2 regions of the Bradyrhizobium genosp. A genome follow, and region 1 is predicted to be linked to the other one. Evidence: predicted binding sites of a transcription regulator. Region 1 holds the regulator's gene; the other holds the start of a gene.

Evidence for each region. The regulator PhoB, encoded in region 1, activates phosphate uptake and scavenging genes when phosphate is short. The targets are predictions, from matches to a motif close to TGTCATNNANCTGTCAT.
Region 2: ACP2YP_RS37195 (toxic anion resistance protein) is a predicted target of PhoB. The motif match lies at 2,876-2,892, and genes of this name have one in related genera.

The regions. Positions count from the first base shown of each region.
Region 1 is NZ_CP188196.1:8,120,736-8,135,389, forward strand. Features, by position in the region: gene ACP2YP_RS38085 (OpgC domain-containing protein) at 1-277, opposite strand, end outside; gene apaG (Co2+/Mg2+ efflux protein ApaG) at 459-851, shown strand; gene ACP2YP_RS38095 (Hsp33 family molecular chaperone) at 866-1,873, opposite strand; gene argF (ornithine carbamoyltransferase) at 2,118-3,041, opposite strand; gene ACP2YP_RS38105 (aspartate aminotransferase family protein) at 3,041-4,243, opposite strand; gene ACP2YP_RS38110 (GcrA family cell cycle regulator) at 4,696-5,208, shown strand; gene phoB (phosphate regulon transcriptional regulator PhoB) at 5,444-6,151, opposite strand; gene phoU (phosphate signaling complex protein PhoU) at 6,189-6,905, opposite strand; gene pstB (phosphate ABC transporter ATP-binding protein PstB) at 6,917-7,738, opposite strand; gene pstA (phosphate ABC transporter permease PstA) at 7,735-8,580, opposite strand; gene pstC (phosphate ABC transporter permease subunit PstC) at 8,582-9,571, opposite strand; gene pstS (phosphate ABC transporter substrate-binding protein PstS) at 9,713-10,726, opposite strand; gene ACP2YP_RS38145 (ATP-binding protein) at 10,878-12,170, opposite strand; gene ACP2YP_RS38150 (lysylphosphatidylglycerol synthase domain-containing protein) at 12,215-13,270, opposite strand; gene ACP2YP_RS38155 (haloalkane dehalogenase) at 13,793-14,654, opposite strand, start outside.
Region 2 is NZ_CP188196.1:7,935,316-7,940,117, reverse strand. Features, by position in the region: gene ACP2YP_RS37205 (5-bromo-4-chloroindolyl phosphate hydrolysis family protein) at 1-101, opposite strand, end outside; gene ACP2YP_RS37200 (substrate-binding domain-containing protein) at 102-1,685, opposite strand; gene ACP2YP_RS37195 (toxic anion resistance protein) at 1,747-2,805, opposite strand; gene ACP2YP_RS37190 (tannase/feruloyl esterase family alpha/beta hydrolase) at 3,095-4,756, shown strand; gene ACP2YP_RS37185 (ATP-dependent Clp protease adaptor ClpS) at 4,790-4,802, opposite strand, start outside.

The DNA of each region.
Region 1 (14,654 bases):
CGGTGTAGCCGGAGATGAAGATGAAGATCTCGGTGGCGTCGCTGAAGCCGTAATTGCGGATCGTGAACCAGGTCAGCAAATTCGGCGGCAGATGGTCGATGAAGATCAGCCACAGCGCGAGGCCCCGGAACAAATCGAGCCGGAGCTCGCGCTCGCCGATGGCGGGAAGCGTGATGGCCGGCGCACGCGGCTTCGCTGCCACGGGTTTGGCCTCCACGGGCTTGGCACCCGCAGTTCCCGCGATCGTCGCTCCCGTCACTTGATCGGCAATGGTCATCGGGGCCCAAAAACCCTTCCGCAAATCGCGACGTTTGAAGGAGTGTACCGGTCCAGTCGCCGCCTCGCAAAGCGGCCGGATCACATCTGGATGTACTTCCCTGTCAATTCTGGCGGGACGATGTCGCGAAAGCCCGCTGCGGCGTTTGGTTCCCGGCCAGGATTTCGTTATGATGGCAATCATGTACCGCGCCGTGACCCGCCAGATCGAAGTGACCGTCGAGCCGAACTTTGTTCCGGAGCAGTCGTCGGCCGACCGCTCGCGTTATTTCTGGTCCTACACCATCGTCATCACCAATTCCGGCGACGAGACCGTGCAGCTCAAGACGCGGCACTGGATCATCACCGACGCCTCCGGCCGGCAGCAGGAGGTCAAGGGCGAAGGCGTGGTCGGCGAGCAGCCGACCCTGGCGCCCGGCGAGCGCTTCGAATACACCTCCGGCGTCCCCCTCTCGACCGCCTCCGGCTTCATGACCGGCCGCTACCAGATGGTCAGCGAAAGCGGCGAACGCTTCGAGATCGACGTGCCGACGTTTTCGCTCGACAGCCCGGATAACAGGCGGGTGTTGAATTAGCGCGGGTGACGGTGCTACGCGTCCTCGACGCCCGCTTCATCCGGCGTGAACTCGTACACCGACGAGCAGAACTCGCAGGTCACGACGACCTTGTCGTCCTTGACCATCGCGGAACGGTCGTCCGGCGAAAAGCTTTTCAGCATCGAGGCAACCGCGTCGCGCGAGCAGGAGCATTGCGCTTGCAGGACAAGCGGATTGAACACGCGCACGCCGCGCTCGTGGAAGAGGCGATAGAGCAGCCGCTCGCCGGAGAGATCGGGATCGATCAGCTCGACGTCCTCGACGGTTTCGATCAGCGAGCGCGCCTCGACCCAGGCATCGTCCTCAGCCACACTGTGCACCTCGACGCCATCGGGCGCGTCGCCGGGATGCAGATCCGCCTGCCGCGCGCGCTCCGGCGCCTTCGGCAAAAACTGCATCAGCATGCCGCCGGCACGCCAGCGATGCTTGCCGCCGTCGCTCGAGCGCCACTCCTCGCCGACCGCAAGACGCACGCGCGTCGGGATCTGCTCGGAGCGCAGGAAATATTCGTGAGCAGCGTCTTCCAAGCTGCCGCCGTCGAGCGCGACCAGGCCCTGGTAGCGGCTCATGTCGGGACCCTGGTCAATGGTCATGGCGAGATGGCCATGGCCGAGCAGCGCACCGGAATCCTTGGCGTCACCGAGGCGCGCGGCATCAAAGCGCGCATAGGCGCGCAGGCGATCCGGTGCCTGATAGTCCACCACCAGGAACGACACCGGGCCGTCGGTCTGTGCCTGGAGGATGAAGCGGCCCTCGAATTTCAGCGCCGAGCCGAGCAGCGTCGTCAGCACGATCGCCTCGCCGAGCAGCTTGCCCACGGGCGCGGGATAATCGTGCTTGGTCAGGATCTCGTCGAGCGCAGGGCCGAGCCGCACCAGCCGTCCGCGCACATCGAGCGCGTCGACCTCGTAAGGCAGCACGGCGTCGTCAATCGGAACCGCGGATGGCGCGCGAACCGGGCCTGCGGGCCCGGTTTTCATGTCAGGGGATTGGGAAACCATGGCGCTTTATCTGGGGTCGGAGAGTGGAAATGGAAGGGGGTGTTGGCTGGCGTGTTCCGGATGCTGCTTGGGTCGCACGACAATACCGCACATTCGGTGTCGTCCCGACGAAAGCCGGGACCCATAGCTACAGGCTTTTGTTTGGCGAAGACCGTTCGCCTCCACCAAGCTGCCACAAGAACGATTCCGCGGTATGGGTCCCGGCTTTCGCCGGGACGACGGCAAATATTTTACCGCGCCGAACCTACTTCACCGCGTCAAAACACCAGGCCAAAATGCCTTTCTGCGCATGCAGGCGGTTTTCGGCCTCGTCGAACACGACCGATTGCGGGCCGTCGATCACCTCGTCGGTGACCTCCTCGCCGCGATGGGCGGGCAGGCAGTGCATGAACAGCGCGTCGGACTTGGCCAACGACATCAGCTTCGAATTGACCTGGTAGGGCTTGAGCACGTTGTGGCGGTGCTCGCCTTCCTTATCGCCCATCGACACCCAGGTGTCGGTGACGACGCAATCCGCGCCCTTCACGGCGGCCTCGGGATCGGTGCCGAGCACGATCGGCGCGCCGGTCGCCTTGATGAAGTCGCGCATCACCTTCTTCGGAGCGAGCTCCGGGGGGGTTGCGACATTGAGCTGAAACTTGAAGCGCTCGGCCGCGTGCGCCCAGGACGCCAGCACGTTGTTGTCGTCGCCGGTCCAGGCCACCGTCTTGCCCTCGATCGGGCCGCGATGTTCCTCAAAGGTCAGGAGGTCGGCCATCACCTGGCAGGGATGCGAGCGCCGCGTCAGGCCGTTGATGACGGGCACGGTCGCGTACGCTGCGAGCTCAAGCAGCGCCTCATGATTGAGAATGCGGATCATGATGGCGTCGACATAGCGCGACAGCACACGCGCGGTATCGGCAATGGTTTCGCCGCGGCCGAGCTGCATCTCGGCGCCGGTGAGCATGATGGGCTCGCCGCCGAGCTGGCGCATGGCGACATCGAACGACACCCGCGTGCGGGTCGACGGGCGCTCAAAGATCATCGCCAGCGTCTTGCCTTCGAGCGGCCTGACCGGCTGATGCGCCTTCTGCTTCGCCTTCATGGCGGAGGAGGCCGCGAGCATGTTCTTGAGCTCCGACAGCGGGAGCTCGCTGATATCCAGGAAGTGTTTTGGCGTCTTGCTCATCAGCTTGCCGCCCGCTTGTTACCGGACAGCGCAGTGCAGGCGCGTTCGAGCCGGCCGATGCTGTCCTCGATCTCCGCCTCGGTCACGATCAAGGGCGGCAGGAAGCGCACGACATTGTCGCCGGCACCGACGGTGAGCAGTTTTTCGTTGCGCAGCGCCGTAACCAGGTCACCCGACGGCACCACGGCCTTGATGCCGATCAAGAGCCCCTCGCCGCGAACTTCACTGACGACATCGGGATGGCGGTCGATCACGGAAGCGAGCTTCTGCTTGAGCAGCAGCGACATCTTCTGCACGTGGTCGAAGAAGCCGGGCTCGAGCATGACGTCGAGCACCGCGTTCGCAGCCGAGATCGCCAGCGGGTTGCCGCCGAAGGTGGAGCCGTGCGAGCCGGGCCCCATGCCGGAGGCCGCATCCGCAGTCGCCAGCACCGCGCCGATCGGGAAGCCCCCGCCGAGCGCCTTCGCCAGTGACATCACGTCAGGCGTGACGCCGGTGCGCCGATGAGCGAAGAGATCGCCGGTGCGGCCCATACCGGTCTGCACCTCGTCGAAGGCGAGCAGCAGGCCCTTCTCGTCGCAGAGCTGGCGCAACGCCCGCAGGAAAGAAGGCGTCGCCGAACGCACGCCACCCTCGCCCTGGATCGGCTCGATCAGGATACCGGCGGTCTGCGGACCGATCGCCTTCTTCACGGCCTCGATGTCGCCATGCGGAATCTGGTCGAAGCCATCCATCGGCGGACCAAAGCCTTCGAGATATTTTGCAGATCCCGTCGCAGCCAGCGTTGCCAGCGTGCGGCCGTGGAAAGCGCCTTCGAAGGTGATGATGCGGTAGCGCTCCGGATGACCCTTGGAGAAGTGATGATGGCGGACCAGCTTGATCACACCCTCCAGCGCTTCGGCGCCGGAATTGCAGAAGAATACGAAGTCGGCAAAACTCTCGTTGCAGAGCCGGTTCGCGAGCTTCTCGCCGTCCGGACTCTGGAACAGGTTCGACATGTGCCAGAGCTTGGTCGCCTGCTCCTGCAGCGCCTTGACCAGCGCGGGATGGGCATGGCCGAGCGCGTTCACCGCCACGCCCGACGTGAAATCGAGATAGCGATCGCCATTGGTTGCGATCAACCAGACGCCTTCACCACGCTCAAAACCAATGTCGGCCCTGGCGAAAACGGGGAGCAAATGCGGTGCTGCGCTGTTAGCCATGATGATCTCTTTGGATGTTTCGGACGGCCTGAACGTGCGTTGCGCAGCGCATCATTGGTCCGGAAAACGAAACGTGCCGCCTTTTAAGGGCGGCACGCACGACTATCTTATGCTTGGCACCACGGGTGTCAATGCCGCCCGGAAAGCCCCACGAAATGCTGATTCCGTAGTCTTGCGGTGCCAGATTTGCGGGGTTTTGGCCACGGAACATGTGGAAGCGAGTCGGCGGACTCTTGCGCGTGAGTCACGCCATATTGTAGCGTTTGGCTTGTCAGATACGACATCTCGTGCAGCGGTTCTGATCCTCTAAGTCCTCATGTACCGGCGTAAACGTTCGGGCGTCTCATTGCGCCCGGCGAGCCTTAAGGGATTCTGACGGCACGGGTTTTTCGAGGCTTAGGCATTCGTCGTGCGGCCCCAGGATGGCAGGCGCCGGCGAAGGAAAGGGTGCAATGACGGTTTTGACCTGGTCGGATGATCGCGTCGAGCAACTGAAAAAGCTCTGGGAGGCCGGACTTTCGGCCAGCCAGATCGCGGCAGAGCTCGGTAATGTCACCCGCAATGCCGTGATCGGCAAGGTGCACAGGCTTGGCCTCTCCGGCCGCGCCAAGAGTCCGTCTTCGGCAGCTCCGCGGCCGCGCAAGGCGCGCCCAGCGCAGCACATGATGCGGGTGAGCAGGCCTATGGCACGCGGCAATACCGCGCTGGCGCAGGCCTTCGAGGTCGAGGTCGAGGCCGAGCCGGTCACCTACGACAACGTGGTGCCGATGAGCCAGCGGCTGTCGCTGCTCGAATTGAACGAGGCGACCTGCCACTGGCCGGTCGGCGATCCCTCGAGCCCGGATTTCTTCTTCTGCGGCGGCAAGGCGCTCTCCGGGCTGCCCTATTGCGCCCAGCACTCGCGGGTGGCGTATCAGCCGGCAGCGGATCGCCGGCGTGCGCCGGCGAAGCCGAGCCCGCGCTGAGGTTCAGCGCGCGACGAGTCAACAAAGTTTGGTGTCGTCCCGGCCTAGTGCGCAATTGCGCACGGGGGCCGGGACCCATTCTCCGAGAACGCAATTTCTGCGCTAAGGGGTCACTCCAAGTCCCGCCCACCACGTCCACCTGTGGCTATGGGTCCCGGCCCCCCGCGCGCAATTGCGCAACTAGGCCGGGACGACATTGGAGTCTGTGGCCGCAGCTCAAATCAAACTGCCAGCCCTACGTCTGCTCGGCCTTTGCAAAGCGATCATCGAGCGCATACCCCGCGCCGCGGACGGTGCGGATCGGGTCCTGCTCGCGACCGAGATTGAGCAGCTTGCGCAGGCGACCGATATGCACGTCGACGGTGCGCTCGTCGATATAGATGTCGCGGCCCCAGACGCTATCGAGCAGCTGCTCGCGCGAGAACACGCGGCCGGGGTGCTCCAGGAAGAACTCCAGCAGGCGATATTCTGTCGGGCCGAGATCGATCGGCCGGCCGGAGCGCGCCACGCGGCGCTTTTCGCGGTCGAGCTCGATGTCGCCGAAAGCCAACACGGTAGCGAGCCGCTCGGGGCTTGCGCGCCGGAGCAGACCTTTCACGCGCGCCAGGAGCTCAGGCACCGAGAACGGCTTGACGATGTAATCGTCGGCGCCAGTCGCAAGGCCCCGCACCCGCTCGCTCTCCTCGCCGCGCGCGGTGAGCATGATGATCGGCAGCTGCTTGGTGTCGGACCGCGCACGAAGCCGCCGGCACAGCTCGATGCCTGATAGTCCCGGCAGCATCCAGTCGAGCACGATCAGATCGGGGATGTGCTCCTTGAGGCGGGTGTCGGCGTCGTCGCCGCGCATCACCGTCTCGACGTCATAGCCGTCGCCTTCGAGGTTGTAGCGAAGCAGCTCGGTCAGAGCTTCCTCGTCTTCAACCACCATAATGCGTGCGCCCATGGTGTCGTGGCTCCTTGCGTGTTCAGGTATCGTGAAATCAGGTGTTCGGGACCGGCGCGGCGAACGTCGTCATGTCGCCCTTCGGTCGCTTGTCGGTGATGGCCTGGCCTTCGATCATGTAGAACACGGTCTCGGCAATGTTGGTGGCGTGGTCGCCGATCCGCTCGATGTTCTTGGCGCAGAACATCAGATGGATGCAGAACGAGATGTTGCGCGGATCCTCCATCATATAGGTGAGGAGCTCGCGGAACAGCGAGGTGCAGATGGCGTCGACTTCCTCGTCGCCCTTCCACACCGCCATCGCCGCCGGCAGGTCATGCGCCGCATAGGCGTCCAGCACCGACTTGACCTGCTGCTGCACGAGGTCGGTCATGTGCTCGAGGCCGCGGAACAGTTTCAGCGGATGGAAATCCGTCTCCAGCGCCGCGACGCGCTTGCCCATGTTCTTGGCGAGGTCGCCGATGCGCTCGAGATCGGTCGCGACCCGCATGGCGCCGACGATTTCGCGCAAGTCCACCGCCATCGGCTGGCGGCGGGCGATGGTGAGCACGGCGTGCTCCTCAATCTTCTTCTGGAGGGCGTCGATGTCGGCGTCGGTGGCGACGACGCGCTGGCCGAGCGCGACGTCGCGGCGGATCAGCGCGTCGACGGAATCGACGATCATGCGCTCGGCGAGGCCGCCCATTTCCGCCACCGACCGGGTGAGCTCCTGGAGGTCGGTGTCGAAGGCCTTTGCGGTATGTTCAGAACCCATATCCAGTCTCCTCAGCCGAACCGGCCGGTAATGTAATCCTGCGTGCGTCGGTCGGTCGGCGACGTGAAGATCTTGCTGGTGTCGTCGAACTCGATCAGCTCGCCGAGATACATGAAGGCGGTCTTGTCGGAGACGCGGGCCGCCTGCTGCATGTTGTGGGTCACGATCGCGATCGTGTAGTTCTCGGACAGCTCCTGGATCAGCTCCTCGACCTTCGCAGTCGAGATCGGATCGAGCGCCGAGCAGGGCTCGTCGAACAGGATCACCTCGGGCCGCACCGCGACGGTGCGGGCGATGCAGAGGCGCTGCTGCTGGCCGCCGGAAAGCGACAGGCCGGAAGCGTTGAGCTTGTCCTTGACCTCGTTCCACAGCGCGCCGCCGCGCAGCGCCTTCTCGACGCGGTCGTCCATCTCCGACTTCGAGATCTTCTCATAGAGACGGATGCCGAAGGCGATATTCTCGTAGATCGTCATCGGGAACGGCGTCGGCTTCTGGAACACCATGCCGACGCGGGCGCGCAGCAAATTGAGGTCGAGCTTGGGGTCGAGGATGTTGGTCTGGTCGAGCATCAGCTGACCGGTGACGCGCTGACCCGGATAGAGGTCGTACATCCGGTTGAAGATGCGCAGCAGGGTCGACTTGCCGCAGCCCGACGGGCCGATGAACGCCGTGACGCGGTTGGCGCCGAGCACCAGATTGATGTTCTTCAGCGCGTGGTGCTCGCCGTAATAGAAGTTGAGGTTGCGCACCGTCACCTTGGCGGGCGCTTCCGGCAGCATGGGCGCCTGCGGCAGACCACCGGCAGCGCTCATCGATACGGAAAGATCACTCATTTTGCGGTCCTCTCGGCGCCAAGAATGCGAGCGCCAATGTTCAGGGCAAGCACGGTCAGGGTAATCAGCAGCGCGCCGCTCCAGGCGAGCTGCTTCCAGTAGACGTAGGGGCTCTGGACGAAGTTGTTGATGGTGACCGGCAAGTTCGCCATCGTCTTGTTCAGGCTGAGGCTGAAGAACTGGTTCGACAGCGCGGTGAAGAGCAGCGGCGCGGTTTCGCCGGCGACGCGGGCGGTAGCGAGCAGCACGCCGGTGATGAGACCGGAGCGCGCGGCACGGTAGGCGATGCGCTTGATCACCAGCGAGCGCGGCAGGCCGAGCGCAGAAGCCGCCTCGCGCAGCGCGTTCGGCACCAGCAGCAGCATGTCCTCGGTCGTGCGCAGCACCACCGGGATCACGATGACGGCGAGCGCGAGCGAGCCTGCGATTGCCGAGAAGCCGCGCATCGGCACCACCACCGCGCCGTAGATGAACAGGCCGATGATGATCGAGGGCGCCGAGAGCAGAATGTCGTTGATGAAGCGGATCACCGAGGTCAGCTTGTCGTTGCGGCCGTACTCGGCGAGATAGGTGCCGGCGAACATGCCGAGCGGCGCGCCGATGCCGACGCCGATCGCGGTCATGATCAGCGAGCCGACGATGGCGTTGCGCAGGCCGCCTTCGGTCGAGCCCGGAGGCGGCGTGTCCGCGACGAACAGTTCGAGGTTGAGGCCGGCGATGCCGTTGTAAAGCAGCGTGATCAGGATCAGCGCGAGCCAGGTGACGCCGAAGGCGGCGGCACCGAAGCAAAGCCCGCGGATCAGGATGTCCTTGCGGCGGCGGCGTGCGTAAATCGGGTTCATGCTAGTTCCCCGCCTTCTTTTCCAGCCGCATCAGCATCAGCCGGGCGCCGGCGAGCACGAAAAACGTCAGCACGAACAGCAGCAGGCCGAGCAGGATCAGGCCGGACTGGTGCAGGCCGTCACTCTCGGCGAATTCGGATGCGATCGCCGCCGAGATCGTGGTGCCCGGCGCGAAGATCGATGACGAGATGCGGAACGAGTTGCCGATGATGAAGGTCACCGCCATGGTCTCGCCGAGCGCGCGACCCAGCCCCAGCATGACGCCGCCGATGATGCCGACGCGGGTGTAGGGGATCACCACGCTGCGGACGACTTCCCAGGTGGTGCAGCCGACGCCGTAGGCGGCCTCTTTCAGCACCGGCGGCACCGTCTTGAACACGTCGACCGAGATCGAGGTGATGAAGGGCAGCACCATGATGGCGAGGATCAGCGCGGCGTTGAACAGGCTGAGATAGGACGGCGGACCTGCGAAGATCGCGCCGAGCACAGGGACGCCGTCAAAAATCTTGATCATGAAGGGCTGGAAGTTGTTGGCCAGGAACGGACCCAACACGAAGAAGCCCCACATGCCGTAGATGATCGAGGGAATGCCGGCGAGCAGCTCGATCGCCATGCCGATCGGGCGGCGCAGCCATTGCGGGCAGAGCTCGGTCAGGAAGATCGCAATACCGAGACCAACCGGAATGGCGATCAGCATCGCGATGAAGGAGGTGACCAGCGTGCCGTACATCGGCCCGAGCGCGCCGAGCACAGGCGGATCCGCCGACGGTGCCCAGCGCTGCGTCCACAGGAACGCGAAGCCGTATTCCCTCATCGCCGGGAAAGCGCCGACGATCAGCGAAATGATGATGCCGCCGAGGATCAGCAGCACGGAGATCGCGCTGAGGCGAGTGATCCAGTAGAAGGTGACATCGCCAAGCTTGAACGCGCTCAAGGCCTTGGCGCGATCATATGGTCCGGCGGCGTCTACTACATTGCTCTCGACAGCCATCTCTGCCACGCCGATCCCCTGTCCAAACGATACTTGTTCTTGTGTCACCAGTCTCGTGCCCCGGATGCAGCAACACGCTGATCCGGGGCAGAAGTCATGTGGTCCGGCATGCGGCCATTTGCGGCCGCATCGCGTGAGAGCTTAGCTCTTGATGTCGGCCGCCCAGGTCTTCTCGATCAGCTTCACGACGCTCTCGGGCATCGGGATGTAATCGAGCTCTTCGGCTGCCTTGGCGCCGTTCTTGAATGCCCAGGCGAAGAACTTGAGAGCTTCCTTCGACGCCGCCTTATCAGCCGGCTCCTTGTGCATCAGGATGAAGGTCGCAGCCGTGATCGGCCAGGACTTCTCGCCGGGCTGGTCGGTCAGGATGACGTAATAGCCGGGAGCCTTGGCCCAGTCGGCGTTGGAAGCGGCCGCCTGGAAAGCCTCGACCGTCGGCTGCACCGTCTTGCCGGCCTTGTTGACGAGGGCCGTGTAGGTCAGCTTGTTCTGCTTGGCATAGGCGTACTCGACATAGCCGATCGAGTTCTTGGTCTGGCTGATGTTGCCCGACACGCCTTCGTTGCCCTTGGCGCCGACGCCAACCGGCCACTCGACGGCGGTACCTTCACCGACCTTGCTCTTCCAGTCCGCGCTGGCCTTGGAGAGATAGTTGGTGAAGTTGAAGGTGGTGCCCGAACCATCCGAACGGCGAACCACGGTGATCGCGTCCGACGGCAGCTTCACGTTCGGATTGAGCTTCTTGATCGCGGCGTCGTCCCACTTGGTGATCTTGCCGAGATAGATGTTGGCGAGGGTCTCGCCGTCGAACACCATCTCACCGGCCTTGACGCCCTCGATGTTGACGACGGGAACGATGGCACCCATCACCATCGGCCACTGGACGAGACCGTCCTTCTCGAGCTGGTCGGCCTTGAGCGGCGCGTCGCTGGCGCCGAAGGTCACGGTCTTGGCCTGGATCTGCTTGATGCCGCCGCCGGAGCCGATCGACTGGTAGTTCAGGCCGTTGCCGGTCTCCTTCTTGTAGGCGTCAGCCCACTTCGAATAGACCGGGAACGGGAAGGTCGCGCCTGCACCCGTGATGTCGGCAGCAAAGGCCGCCGTCGTCGTTGCGGCGACCAAGCCAGCAGCGACGATCGTTTTGATGAAATTCATGCTGGTCTCCATACAGGGGAGCGAAGCGCCATCAGCGCCCGATCGCGCTCCCCGCGCCGCCCCCTTTAGGAGCGGTCGGCTGTGCTTTTACGAAGGTTTCGTGACAGTCGGATGACGTTGTCAAGCAATTGAAATCGCTTGATTTTCGGGTCTAGACTAAAGTCTTGGCCTGGGGAAAACAGGCGGTGAAAGTGGCACCCTGCCGAGGGACACTTTCGATCAAAAGACGGCCGCGGTGACGGTTAAGAATATGTTTCACCAGCGATAATCCCAATCCGGTTCCGCCCTGCGAGCGGCTGTCGCCGACGTCCACCCGGTAGAAGCGCTCGGTCAGGCGCGGCAGGTGCTCGGGCGCGATGCCGGGGCCAAAATCGCGCACCATGACCCGGACTTCCTGAGTTCCATCAATCGCCGGTGTCGCGTTCAGCGACACGATGACGCGCCCGCCGGAAGCGCCGTATTTGAGCGCGTTCTCGATCAGGTTTTCGAACAGGCGCAGCAGCTCCTCGCGATCGCCGGCGATCATCACCGGGGTCTCAGGCAGATGGGTCTCGACCTCGACCTGGCGTTCCCGGGCCAGCGGCTCGAGCCCGTCGGCGACCTGGAAGATGATCGGCAGCAGGTCGACCAGGGTATCCGGCCGGACATGCGCCGACAGTTCCACCCGCGACAGCGACAGCAAATCGTCGATCAGGCGCGCCATGCGGGTGGCCTGATTGTGCATGATGCCGAGGAAGCGCTCGCGCGCCTTGGGATCGTCCTTGGCCTGGCCCTGCAGCGTGTCGATGAAGCCAGAGAGCGCGGCCAGCGGCGTACGCAATTCGTGGCTGGCATTGGCGACGAAGTCGGCGCGCATCTCCTCGACCCGACGCAGCGGCGTCTGGTCATGGAAGGTCATCAGCATGCATTTGTCAGCGCCGCCGAAATTGGTCGGCACCGGCACCGGGGTGATGATCAGCTCCATCCAGCGATCGACCGGCACGTGATCGAGATAGGTCGCGCGCCGCGGCTCGGTGGTCGCAATGGACTCGCGCAGCGCCGTGATGATCTCCGGCGAGCGCAGCGCGAACTGGGCGAGCTCGTTCTTGCGCAGCGCCGGCGCGAGCTGGGCGGCGGCGGCATTGAGATGGATGACGCGGCCGGCGCGGTCGAGCAGCACGGCCGGATCCGGCATGCCGGCGACGACCGCGGCGACCGCCGCACTCTCGACCGGATTGACGCGGCGGGTGTCCTCGCGGGAGGCAACGGTATCATGCAGCCGCCAGGGGATTAGAGCGGCCGCGGCGATGCACAGGAACACCGTCGCGGCCCGCATCACCGACAATTCGCCGAGCGAAACCACGACCGACAGCGCTAGCGCGGCGGCGATCAGGATGGCTGTCGAGTGCCGCAGCCGGTCGGACCAGGGCTGCACCGTGGGAGACGAGGGAGCGTCGATCGCCATCGGGGCGGGCTTCTCCTTGTTGGCTTTGCGTTCCTTGGCGCCGGTCAGGCGCCGCTATCGCTGCGCTTTCTTACATAAGCGGCCTTAGGCGCTGGGCCTGGATCAAGCTTGAGCGCTGCCTGTTGCAGGCGCTTCGATCGAGCGCCGATGATAACCTCGCGAAACGTCAGCAAGATTACAGAGATGACGAAGGGCGACAGATAATAGAGGACCCGGAACAGCAGCATGCCGCCGAGCAGTTCCTCGCGGTCCATCTGCCAGAGGCCGACCAGCATGGCGGCGTCGAACACCCCGAGCCCGCCGGGCGAATGGCTGGCGAAGCCGAGCAGTGTCGCCGAAACGAAAATCACCGCGACCACGACGAAGCCGAGATTGGGCTCGTCGGGCACCAGTACGTACATCGCGAGCGCGCAGAAGCCGAGATCGATGATGCCGATCGCGATCTGCAGCAGCGTCAGCGGGCCGCCCGGCAGCATCACGGTCCAGGGGCCGCGCCCGACCACCCGCGGCTGGGTCCAGACCCAGACCACATATCCGACAAGTGCGGCGAGGATCATCATCGCCAGCGTCCGGTTCAGCCAGGGCGGCAGCTGGTCGATCGAGGTGGCCGCCTCCGGATGATAGGAAATGCCGAGGCCGAGCACGGCGGCGTTGCCGAGCCAGAAAGTGAGGCCGGCGAGGAAGCAGATTTTTGCGACGTCGATCGCGTTCAAGCCGTACGCCGAATAGATGCGATAACGCACCGCGCCGCCGGTGAAGACGCTGGCGCCGACATTGTGGCCGATCGAATAGCTGGTGAAGGCCGCGAGCGCATTGATGCGATAGGGCACGTGGGAATGGCCGATCGCGCGCACGGCAAACAGATCGTAGAACGTCAGTGTGAAATAGCCCGCGGCGACGAACAGCGCGGCCATCCCAATCTGGCGCGGCTCGGTGCTCTTGATCGCCTCGATCACCTCGTTCGTGTCGATGCCGCGCAGCATGTGGTAGAGCACATAGCAAGCGATGCCGATGACCGCGACGCTGATCACAACTCCAAGCTTATGCAGGATTTGCTTCTGGCGCAGAAACGTCATCGCCCTGCGTATGGCTTCCAGCATCTAGACCTCGAACAACGCTTCAGCGGCCAGGGTGGCCGGCGAACAGGCGGACGACGCACAGGCACTCAACGAACCCTCACCGCCGGCTCCGGCCTCGCGCATGCCCCCCATCCCTCCACTAGCGCGTTTTGAGGCGGAGTGGAATTCGCCAATGTGAACAAAATCACGTGCCTTCAATATTTTAGGCAGGTTTGCGAGCTCAAGGTGCACGGTTTGGCGCTTTCGGCGGCAAGCTAGAGGCGAATCTCCATGGCAATCCTGCGCAGGAGCCATGAAGTTTTGATGATTTCGACCGGACAATGTTCCGTCACGCCTTAAGTCGACATCAATCTTTAGGCCGCTGTTGAAAGAGGGGGGCGAACCGTGCCGGCCGGCTGCGGCACGAATAGCCGCGCGGCAATCGCGCGGCCGGGCGTTTGCCCTGACGGTTGGTTGCAACGCGACATCACAGAGAGGTGCTGTCGCGGCCGTCCGCCGGTGCTGGGCCGGCGGAGACCATGCCGTTCAGAGGGGGCGGACTGCTCAGGCCGCAAGCTGCGGACGCACCGCCTCGATGCCGGCGATCCAGCCGGCGACGGAGCGGCCGATCGCCTCGGGGTGATCCTCCTGAAGGAAGTGCAGTCCAGCCCCAAGACGAACGTGGGCGCAATGCTTCAACGAAGCCGCGAACGTCTCGGCGAACTCCGGTGCGACCAGCGCACCGGGCTCGCCCGAGAACAGCAGCTTTGGGTAGGACGATGCGGCCAGCGCCGCATGCGCGGATTGGAGCGCCTCATAGACGTCGGCGGGATCGCCTGCGATCGGCAATTCGCGCGGAAGGGTGAGAACGGGACGGCGGCTCTCCGGTGTCGGGAACGGCGCGCGATAGGGCGCCATCTCGTCGCCGCTGAGCTTGCGGACGATGCCGCCCGGCAGCACGCGTTCGACGAACGCATTCGCCTCGAGGATCATGGCTTCTCCCTCACCCGGCGTCCTGAACTTGCGAAACGCCGCCCGCGCCGCCTCGGCATGATCCTGCTCCTCCGCGCGGTCGGTGTGATGGAAATCCTGCCAGGTCGGCATCGGACGGATGAACTCCATGAAAGCGAGACCGCGCACGAGATCCGGCCGGCGCGCGGCAAGATGAAATGCGAGGGCGGTGCCCCAGTCCTGCGCGACGATGTAGGCCGAGTTGATGCCACGCTGTTCGATGAAGGCATCGAGATAGCGGACGTGGTCGACAAAGCGGTAGGCGATGTCGGGCTTGCCGGATTGGCCGAAGCCGATGAGGTCGGGCGCGATGCAACGCGCGACCGGCGACACCAGCGGCAAAATGTTGCGCCAGATGTGCGACGAGGTCGGATTGCCGTGCAGGAAGAGCGCGACGGGCGCACCTTCCGCGCCT
Region 2 (4,802 bases), 190 kb from region 1:
ATCCAGAACGGCATGGCGAGCCCGATCGCGAGCGACGGCAGCAGCACCGCAGCTGCCGCTCCACCCGCGATCCAGCCAAGCCCGGACGGCATTGCGGCCATTCAGTTGTATCCTCGTACGGCGCGGAACGCGTCGGTGAGACTCTTGCTGCCGTCGAACACGCGTCCGCCGGTCAGCTTTGCCAGATTGTCGAGCTGAGCACGATCTACCTCGGCGCCGAACGTCACCCCAAACACCGGCACGCGATGTCCATCGGCGCGCCAGGCGCTCTCGAACGTCGACATTGCGCCCTGGCTCTTGCCGTCAGTCATGATGACGATTGCCGGCAGATGCTGGCCGTCGTTGAGCTGCGGCTTCATGGCCGCGAGCGCCTGGGCACCGCAGGTATAGAAGTCGGTGCCGCCGCCGGCGCGCAATTCGAGCGCGCGTGCGAGCAGGCCGGTCTGCTCGTTCTCGTCGCCGCTGGCGCGCGCCGACCAGAGAATGTGATCGCTGAATGGCAGGACCAGGATTTCGTCCGACTTTGTCCATTGCACCAGCACCTCGCGGGTCCGCGCCGGCGTGAGCAGGAAACGCATCGCGTCGAGCAGCTGCGTTTCGCCGGCGCCTTGCATGCTGCCGGAGACGTCGAGGCAGAGCGCGGTCAGCGACGGCCGGCGCAGCGCTTCCTGATAGATCAGGAGCGCCTTCTGAATGACCGCGGGTTCCGGTGGACGGATCACGGTCACCGGCCGCGATGGATCGAGATTCGTCTTCGGGTCGGCCGCAAGCGGTGTGGCGCGGCCAATCTCGACCCGCCGGCCGGTCTTGGCGATCCTGGCTTGGGCATCGCCGTTGAGCAGAAAGGTCTGCAAATCGGTGAAAAAGCCCTCGACGTCCTTGCCGCGGCCGCGATCGACGAAGCCGAGCGGCGAGTCGGCAATCGCGACGCCGTCAGCAGGATAGATCGCATAGAGCGGCTCGTGGTTGTCGGCGATCAGCTTGTCGTTGGTCTCCTTGATGACGGCTTCGTAGTTCCAGATCGCCTGGTAATGCGCGCCATTGCGTTCGCCGTCGCGGTAGAGGTCGGCGAGCCAGCCGCTGGAGCCTGCGCTGCGTTCGACGCCTTTCAGTAATCCGCGCGCCGTGGCGAGCACCTCGGGCTTGTCGAGATCGCCGGCCTCGATCAAGTCGGGCTTACCGATCCCGGCCGCCAGCATCGCAAGATAGGCCGCGGCTCCCGAATTCGACTGCGTCGCCGACGTCATCAGGAATTTCAGCTTGCCGCCCTCGACCGCCGCGAGGATGTCCTTGGCGGTCACCTTGGCACCAATCCAGCCCAGCTCCTGCGCCTTGGAAAGCCGCACGCCGAGAATGACCGGCATCTGCACGATCGACTTGACCATCTTCACGCGCCTTGTCGTGTCGAACATGTCGATCCAGATCGAGGCGGCCGGCCACACCGCGTCTGCGCCGGGATCGCCGGCCTTCAGCGCCAGCGCGATGTCGAGCGAACCCTGATAGCGCATGGTGCAGGTCGCGTTGCGCGATTTGCAGAATTCCTGCACCAACGGCTCGAGGATGTCGTTCTCCGAGCCCGAGAGAATGGTGAATTGCGGTCCTGGCCCGCCGCAGCCCGACAACAGGGCGGCCATCAGCGGCACCGCTGCGAGCAATGCCAGCCGGCGCCGCAGGAAACGGAACATCTTCATGCGTGAGCCTTCATGCAACTGCCCTTGTGAAGACGCTTCATGGACGCAGCACGCCTCAAGGCGCAGCCTTGGAGATCGCGGTCTTCAACTCATCCGTTAGTTCCGCCATCCGGTGCTCGATCTCGGCGCGCTTGTTGCGGCCCTGCTCCTGCACGGTGAGTACGCCCGTGATGGTGTCGATCAGGTCCCGGTTGGTCTTCTCCAGGGTCTGGATATCGACGATGCCGCGCTGCGACTGCTTTTCGATCTCGATCGCCTGGGTCTTCATCATCTCGGACGCCTGGCGCATCATCTCGTTGGTCGCGTCGGTGACCGTCTTCTGCAGCTCCAGCGCAGACTTCTGCCGGTTCAATCCGAGTAGCAGGATCATCTTCTGCTTCCAAACCGGTATGGTCAGCTCGGTCGTGGCCTGCAAATTCTCGATCAGCGTCTCGTCGCCGGACTGGACGATGCGGATCTGCGGTAACTGCTGGATGCCGATCTGGCGCGCCTGCTGGAGATAGAAGACGCGCTTCTCCAGCCGGTCGAGCGCCTGGAGCGCGTCCTGATAGGTCTGCGCGGCGAGCATCGCGTCGCTGCCCGCGCCTTGAGCCTTGGCGCTTTGCTCCATCTCGATGAGCTTGCCGCCGCGGAATTCCTCAGTGAACGCCTTGCCGGCCGCGATGTGCGTATCGAGCTGGCCGAGTGCGCCGCGGGTTTGTTCATAGAGATCGTCGAGCAGTGCGATGTCGCGGCGCAGGACCTCCTTGTTGCGGTCGAGCTCGACGCAGACGCGGTCGATCTGCGAAGCGACGTCGTTGAACTGCTCGGTGAAGCGGCGCAGCCGGGCCTCCGCCGACGAGAATATCCGGGTCAGAAAACCCTTGTCCTTGAGGTCAGCGGCATCGAGCCCGCGTGCCTTGCCGAGGACATCCGTCAGCAACTTGCCGGTGCTGCCGAGCTCGCGGTTCTGGGTTTGGGCGAGAATGCGGTCGGCGAACTCGACCACCGAGCGCTGGGCCCGCTCGCCGAACGTGACGAGGCGCGACCGATCCGAAATGTCGATCTCGGACTTGATGCGCGCGACGGCCGAGGCATCCGTCGGCAGTGCCGGGACATTGATGATTTCGCTCACCATTCGCTCCTTGGTTCTTGTCGAGGCAGGATAGCACGTCCTGCCGCTCGGGCAGGAAAGCCCGGCCCATCTGACAGATTGATGACAGCCTGTGGACTTGGTCGGCGGACAGGCCGTTCGCGTTCTGTCGCCGGACGGAATTTTGCAGTGAGTTCAGTTCTTTACGGGAGACAGCGTGCCGGAATCGACCCGCGAATGGCGACGCGTGGCGATGATTGACGGCAGGCGATCAGTCGCATTGAATCGGCAGGAATGTAGGACTGAACGACAACAAGTGGGGATGGAAACGATGGCGCGCAGGATTGCGAAGCTATGTGGATGGCTGGTGGGGACGGCAGCGGCGCTGGGCGCGACCGGCGCGTTCGCGGCGACACTGGCCGAGGATGCGGATACCGTTTGCAAGGGTCTCGTCGGCGGCCCCGACGCCGTCAAGATCGACACCGCGACGTTGCAGACAGCGTCTCAGCTCGCTGTCGCCGAGCGCGGACCGACGCCGTCGGGACGCATCACGCCGGCCAATCCCGTCTTCTGCAAGGTGCTCGGTCATATCGAGCCCGTGGATCCCAAGGCACCGCCGGTCAAATTCCAGGTCAATCTGCCCGTCGAATGGAACGGGCGCTCGGTGCAATATGGCGGCGGTGGTTTTAACGGCGTGCTGATCACCGGCCTCGGTTTGCCGCCGGCCTATCCGTTCGACAAGCCGTCGCCACTCGCGCGCGGCTTCGTCACCTACGGCACCGATTCCGGTCATGAGTCCAAGCCGGGCGAGCCGCCGCAGTTGTTCGCGCTGAATGACGAGGCGTTCGAGAATTTTGCCCATCGCGCCTACAAGAAGGTGCGCGACGCCGCGGTCGTGCTGATGCAGCGCGCTTACGGCAAGAAGCCGGACAAAATGTACTTCATGGGTTCGTCCGAGGGCGGCCGCGAAGGCCTCACCATGGCGCAGCGCTATCCCGATGATTTCGACGGGATCTTTGCGCGCGTGCCTGTCATCAACTGGGTCGGCTTGCAGCATGCCGGCACCCGCTCCGGTCTCGTCACCATGGGCGAGGGCTGGATCAATCCGGCGCAGGTCAAGCTTGTCGGCGATGCGGTGCGGGCCGCTTGCGACAAGGCCGACGGCTCCGACGACGCGCTGGTGCAGGACCCTGTCGCTTGCAAGGCGGCGTTCAAGGTCGAGACATTGCGTTGCGCCGGCGGCAAGAGCGGCGATCAGTGCCTCACAGACGCGCAAATCAAGGCCGTCGATACGCTGCACGCCACCTACAAATTCCCGTTCACGCTCGCCAACGGCCTCGACGACTATCCGGGCTGGGGCGTGTCGGGTGAGGATACGCCGGCGGTCGGGCCGACCGGCGGCTGGATGGCGTGGTGGCTCGGCGCCGCGCCGCCGGCGCAGCCGCCCGCGCCCAACAACGGCATCGCCTGGGTCTACGGCGCTGGCGGCATTCAATATGTGTTCGCGCGCGATCCCAAGCTCGACGTCACCACCTACAAGGTGGAGGAGCACAAGGCGCGGCTGCTCGAGGTCTCGAGCCTCATGGATTCGACCGATCCCGATCTCAGCCGCTTCCGCGCCCACGGCGGCCGGCTGATCATGCTCGAGCACATGGCGGACTACGCGCAGAGCCCTTATGCCGGCATCCGCTATTTCGAGAGCGTCGAGCGCAAGCTCGGCAAGGCCGAGACCGCGGAGTTCGCGCGGCTTTACACCGCGCCCGGCGTCGACCATGTCGGCTCCGGCGCGCCCGCCAATGTCGATATGCTGAGCGCGCTGGTCGACTGGGTCGAGAAGGGCACCGCGCCCGGTGACCTCGAAGTCACCGAGCAGAAGGTCGAAGCGCCGTCATTTGCCGTGACGCGCGCGATGCCGCTGTGCCGCTGGCCGGCCTGGCCGCACTACAAGAGCGGCCCGGTGACGGCGGCGGCGAGCTTTGCTTGCGCGCCGTAAGGCGGCCGGAGCCGACTGCTATAGTGGCGGGTGTTACCCCGCCGCC